2 regions of the Pradoshia sp. Z5_111 genome follow, and region 1 is predicted to be linked to the other one. Evidence: riboswitches for the same ligand, from Rfam matches in the RefSeq annotation. Region 1 holds a riboswitch; the other holds the start of a gene.

Region 1 (3,217 bases):
TATAAATTTCTTCTCGATAATTTGCAGGGCGCCCTGTGAATCCATGTAGGATTCCTCCATATTACCTGTATAATAGACAGCTTTACCCGTCCTGGAATTTGTGAGCGCATAGCCGAGCATAGAATCGACGCCCTCTTTAGGACTCGTGAAATCAGTGAAATAATACATATCTCCATTTTCATCAAAGATCGGACTTACATTCGCCTCGGTACCCTCATCAGAAGGCAGTTTAACATCTGATTTTCCAAACAGGCTATTCCAATATCCATGAATATAATTTCCAAAGTAGCTGTTTTGTGTACTGACGACCTCTGGTGCAACCGAACCATCAATAAATTCAGGCGCTTCAGAAAGGGTATAAGAGTTGGACTTCCCAGTTTTGGCATCCATCACTACAACACCTTTTACCTGGAAGCCATTTCTGGCAGAGACAAAATCACCATAAGAACGAATATAAAATGGTGTGCCATTATCATCTACTTCAAGCTGTGAATCCCCATAGAATATGTAGGATGGGTACTGTAGACGAATACGGCGCTCTGTTTCTTTATTGAAGAATGCAGAAGGAGTGTAGATCATTTCTGCCTCAATAAATTTAGGGTTGGCTGATGAATCTGTGGCACTTAATATAAAGTATCCAGGAGTTTCTTTCCCTTTCAGCCATTTGAAGAATCCTGAAAATTCGACTGGAGCAATATAAACATACTCACCATTTACTTTTTGGATTTGCAAATTTCCTAATTCGTAGTAGCTCGTATTTGGTACCTGGCCAAATGCTTTTTTCATTTTATTGCGGGCGTATTGAGGAGGCACGCTGGCCGGCTTTTTATTTTCATCAAATGTTTGTATTTCTTCTTTGACGTCCATTTTGGCTATTGTATACTTTTCATCAGCATTAAACAGAAATGCTGTTAAAAAATAGAGGCCGACAAGCAAACTACCTGCAAATAAAATACCTTTAATAGTTCTCTCCATACCCGTAGCAATCATTGAACCCAATAGAGTTAGTATGATGACGTAAATCCAAAGAGAGGAGATAGTTTGATCCAAAAGGGTGAAGTAATAAAATAAAAATGCTCCAATTGTGATTAATGCAGCTAAACTGACAAAAACAAGTAGCCTAGTTTTCCCCTTCATGTGGATACGTAATTTTTCATTATTTTTGAATGGCACAAGAATAAGTGCCGATATAACCCCAATGATAATGGAATAGATGAAGATATTTCCCATAAAGTACCCCTCCTTATTTTTTTCATAATTTCCCTTAATATCCTATACGAATAACTGACCACAATGATTCATGAATTGGAAATATTCATGAATTTTAGTTGCTGTAACTTGATTTAGGGTATTCTTTATTATAAATCAAAAATATTTTAAATATTATAAATTATTATTGACATTGCTAAACAAGATAGGATATAGTTGGAAACATCAAATTTAATTGAATAGCAAGCGATTCTTATCGAGAGAAGTGGAGGGATTTGGCCCTATGATACTTCGGCAGCGGATTTTTACTATGGTAAAAATACTGTGCTAATTCCAACAAACATCTGTTTGAGAGATAAGAGGAAGCTTTAAGCGAACATATTTCTACTTGTCTTTTTATGTATATGTTCATACAAAGCCTCTTCTGTCTAATGACAGAAGGGGCTTTTTGCATTTCGAATTTTTTAGGCCTGGAGGAGAGAACATGATTGAGTTTCGAAACATAAAAAAGTCATATCAAGCAAATGGTCAAAGCGTAGATGCTCTGAGAGGCATTCATTTAACGGTTGAAAAAGGGGATATTTTTGGAGTGGTAGGATACAGCGGGGCCGGGAAAAGTACACTTTTGCGTTTAGTTAATATGCTTGAACGGCCTACTGAGGGGGAGGTCCTTGTGAATGGTAAATCGTTTGCCAGTCTCAAAGCAAAGGAATTAAGGGCAGAGAAAAAGAAAATCGGGATGATCTTTCAACATTTCAATTTACTTCAATCTAAGACGGTATTTGATAATGTAGCGATTCCATTGATACTATCCGGCGTTCGTAAAGAAACGATTCAAAATAGAGTTCGAGAATTACTGGAGTTCGTGGGGTTATCAGCTAAGGGTCGAAGTTACCCGGATGAATTGTCAGGGGGACAGAAGCAGAGGGTTGGAATTGCGAGAGCTCTGGCCACGAATCCATCTATCCTGCTATGTGACGAAGCTACATCGGCATTGGATCCGCAGACGACAAGGGATGTTTTAGAGCTATTGAAAAAAATAAACCGAGAATACAATATAACAATTTTGCTTATTACACATGAAATCTCGGTGATTAAAGAGATATGCAATAAGGTCGCTGTCATGGAAAATGGGAGGGTTGTTGAGCAGGGTCCTGTTCTTGATATTTTTTCCAAGCCAACCACTGAGGTTGCCAAGCGGTTTGTTAGAACAGTCATTCACGACGAGATTCCGCAGAGCTTTTTGAAATCCTTAAAGGAGAATAAACCAGCAGTTTGGAAACTTAATTTTTTGGGATCTTCGTCTGGCAAGCATCTACTTTCAACAGTGGCGAAAAGTTTTGATGTCCATTTAAGTGTTCTTTCTGCCAATATTTCTGAAATACAGGAAACCCCTTTTGGGAATTTAATCGTTGAGGTCATCGGTGAAACAGAAGAAATAAAGAAGGCGATCCAATACATAGAGAGTGAGGATGTGCTCTTGCAGGAGGTTAAGCTATCATGAATGAACAGTTTTTAGGAATGGAAATTACACTTGAACAGTTACTGATTGGATTCAGTGACACACTCTATATGGTTTTCTTCTCCTTACTATTCGCGGCCGTGATTGGATTGCCTTTAGGGATTTTACTCGTCATAACGAGAAAGGGTCACATTCTGGAGAATAAGTGGGTGTTTAATATATTGAACCCAATCATTAATATTTTACGCTCGGTTCCCTTCATTATTTTATTGGTGGCTTTGATTCCATTTACACGATTGGTTGTTGGTTCGGCGATTGGAACGAATGCCGCCATTGTACCGCTTGTATTTTATGCAGGTCCTTATATTGCCAGATTGGTTGAAAATTCATTATTGGAAGTTGATAAGGGAATTATTGAAGCAGCTCAGTCAATGGGCGCGACTGAATGGCAGATTATTTTTCGGTTTTTAATACCCGAGGGGCTTAGCTCTCTTGTTTTAACCTTTACAACAGCGACTATTGGACTGGTTGGAGCCTCAGCAATGG
Region 2 (3,217 bases), on a different contig from region 1:
ATCTTAAAAAAGTGGCCGCTGTATTGATCATGGTACGATTAAGCATTTTGAGGCACAGAAATAGAGAGTATTATTTAACTACGGCATTTGTTTAAGTAAATATGCCTAGCTTTCCAATACGTTCTATTGCTTCTATTAGCCGGTCTTCGTCTACTAATAAGCCGACACGAATATAGCCTTCTCCGTATTCACCAAAGCCTTTTCCTGCTGCAACGGCTACATCTGCTTTTTCAAGCAAATAATCAGCGAAGCTTTCGCTCTTAAAGCCGTCCGGTACAGGAAGCCAAGCAAAGAATGATCCAGTTGGTGCTTCGACTTTCCAGCCGATTTTATTGCAAGCGTCAATGAGGGAGTTTCGTCGTCGTTCATAGCGATCTATAAGCTCTTCTACGCAGGATTGCTCACCTGTCAAGGCTGCGATTGCTGCTCTTTGTACAGCCGGGAAGAGGCTGACGTAAAGATGATCTTGAATGAGATTGAGTGCTTCGATGATATCTGGATTTCCGATAGCAAAGCCCACGCGCCAGCCTGCCATATTGTAAGTTTTCGAGAGTGTGTACATTTCAATGCCGACTTCTTTTGCACCTTCCGTTTCAAGAAAACTGATAGGTTTTTGTCCATCAAAGCCAATAGCTCCATAGGCAAAATCATGAAGTACGGTAATGTTGTTTTCTTTTGCAAATGATACTGTTTTTTCAAAAAAGGCATGATCGGCGGTAGCTCCAGTCGGATTATTTGGGTAGTTTAAATACATTAGCTTTGCATGGGTCCTTTGTTCTAAAGGAATGCTTTTATAATCCGGCAAAAATTGATTATCTTTTGTTAGTGGAAAAGTTTCATAGTTTACGTTTGCTAACACGGCTCCTGATAAATAGTCGGGATAGCCTGGGTCTGGCAAGAGCATTAGCTCACCATCGTTGAGCAAGCACATTGGTAGTTCAACTAGCCCGGCCTTCGTTCCAAAAAGGATGGCAACTTCAGTTTCAGGGTCAACCTCGACGCCGTAATGCTTTTGATAAAATTGTGCCGCAGCTTCTTTCAATTCATCCAAACCTCGAAATGGAGAATATTTGTGAGTTTGTGCATCTTCAGCCGCTACTTGCAGGGCTTTGACAATATGCCTGGGAGTAGGTTGATCAGGATTCCCTTGTCCTAGGTTAATAATATCTCTTCCTTCAGCTATAGCGCTGTTAACTTTTTGGACAAGTGTTGCAAAAAATTGGACTGGCAGTTTTTTTAAGCGCTCTGAATATGTCATATAATTCACCTTTGCGACGAGAGAATAGTTTTGAATATTTAAATAATATGTAAAATTCTATAACCTTTTTTTAGAAATGTCTATAGTGAGGTGAAAGATTTTGAGAATAGCGGTAGTAAATGGTTATTAGATTTGCTGAGTCATAGATTATGGGGAAACGTTTGATGGTCCTTTGGGAAGTGATTGTATTTTTGAAATAGAGAATATGGGGCCGACTATGCCTTAAATGAGCTTGTTCGATTGGCAGATGAAAATGTTGAGCGAACGAAAGTATTATTCAATCGTCTTGCGAAAATATAGAGTGTGAATATTGTCGTTAATTCGGTTGCCACGAAGAAGAATGGGAAGTATTTTTCATACGATGTAGTGGACAAGGTTCGAGAAATTTTTTTGGAATATTTTTTAGATATTGCAATAAAGAAAGCGACTGAAGATTATATATTAAAAAGTTTTTTGTTGACAGACTATTCTGAAGTCTGTAATATCATAAACAAATCAAATAAAGCTAAAACTTATCGAGAGTGACCGAGGGACTAGGCCCTATGACGTCCGGCAACCCCCTTATAGGGAAGGTGCCAATTCCTGCAGAATGTATACATTCTGAAAGATAAGTCGAGATAGATGTATTTCGATGCCCCTTTCAGATGAGAGGGGCATTTTTGTTTCAAAAAATGTGTAGAGACAGAGGGCGGCATATGATAAAAATTCAGAATCTTAATAAGATTTACAAAAATAAAAGCGGCGTAGTAAATGGAGTTGATAATGTTTCCTTAACCATTCAAAAAGGGGAGATATTTGGGATTGTTGGGTACTCAGGAGCAGGTAAAAGCTCGCTGCTTCGCTGTATTAATTTGTTGGAGCGTCCAACATCGGGCAATATCACAGTTGATGGAGTTGACTTGACTAAGCTGAGAAGCAAGCAATTGCGTCATGCACGCTTGAAAATCGGGATGATTTTTCAGCACTTTTATCTTATTAGCCAGAAAACGGTTTTTGAAAATATAGCTTTTTCTTTAAAGGCAGCAAAAGTTCCACGGACTCAAATACAAGAACGGGTAGAAGAGCTGTTGAAAATGGTTGGATTAGCCGAAAAACGTGATGTGTACCCTTCACAGCTAAGTGGAGGACAGAAGCAGCGTGTAGCAATTGCGAGGGCATTAGCGAATAATCCGACAGTACTCCTTTGTGATGAGGCCACCTCAGCTTTAGATCCGACAACAACGAAGTCCATACTGAATTTGTTGAAAAAAATCAATAAGGAGCTAAATATTACGATTGTTTTGATTACGCATGAGATGAATGTGGTCAAGGAAATATGTAATCGCATGGCGATTATGCAGGAAGGCAAGGTCATTGAGGAAGGCTCGGTGTATGATATTTTTGCTAAACCTCATGCAGATATTACGAAGGAATTCATCAACAGTGTTGTTTCTTTTGAAATACCGGATTCTATTTACCAAAGCTGCAAGGGTCCGATTGTAAAGGTGACGTTCAGGGGTACGGTTGCTGGTGAGGGAGTCATATCGGATATGCTTCAGCAATTTAATGTAAAAGGCAATTTTCTTCATGGTTCAATTGAATATATTCAGGAATTGCCTTTAGGTATTTTTATCATGGAGCTTCGCGGACAGAAGGAAGAGATTAATAATGCGATCTCTTATATAGAAAGTCGAGAGGCAGAAGTGGAGGTGTTCCATCATGGGCTTTGATTTCAACCACTTTATAGAGCTTATCCCTGAAATTAACACAGCATTTTTGCAGACGATTTACATGATTGCTATTTCGTTAGCTGTCGCAATTGTGATTGGTTTGCCAGTCGGAATTCTATTATATGTGACGGAGAAGGGTTTATTTTGGGAAAACAAAACGGTTCAGAGGATCTTAGGATTCGTCGTCAATTTGGTCCGATCTATTCCATTTATAATTTTGTTGGTTGCTCTTATGCCGTTGACCGAACTT

Evidence for each region. A riboswitch is a leader RNA that binds a small molecule or an ion and turns the genes downstream of it on or off. The one in region 1 is predicted to bind S-adenosylmethionine.
Region 2: another riboswitch for S-adenosylmethionine. It lies ahead of AC4D4A_RS09175 (methionine ABC transporter ATP-binding protein); the one in region 1 lies ahead of AC4D4A_RS06535 (methionine ABC transporter ATP-binding protein).

What each region holds. Positions count from the first base shown of each region.
Region 1 is NZ_JBZCPQ010000002.1:468,574-471,790, reverse strand. Features, by position in the region: gene AC4D4A_RS06540 (YrzE family protein) at 1-1,230, opposite strand, end outside; SAM riboswitch class I at 1,460-1,571, shown strand; gene AC4D4A_RS06535 (methionine ABC transporter ATP-binding protein) at 1,694-2,713, shown strand; gene AC4D4A_RS06530 (methionine ABC transporter permease) at 2,731-3,217, shown strand, end outside.
Region 2 is NZ_JBZCPQ010000003.1:444,874-448,090, reverse strand. Features, by position in the region: gene AC4D4A_RS09180 (pyridoxal phosphate-dependent aminotransferase) at 92-1,258, opposite strand; SAM riboswitch class I at 1,768-1,872, shown strand; gene AC4D4A_RS09175 (methionine ABC transporter ATP-binding protein) at 1,954-2,967, shown strand; gene AC4D4A_RS09170 (methionine ABC transporter permease) at 2,957-3,217, shown strand, end outside.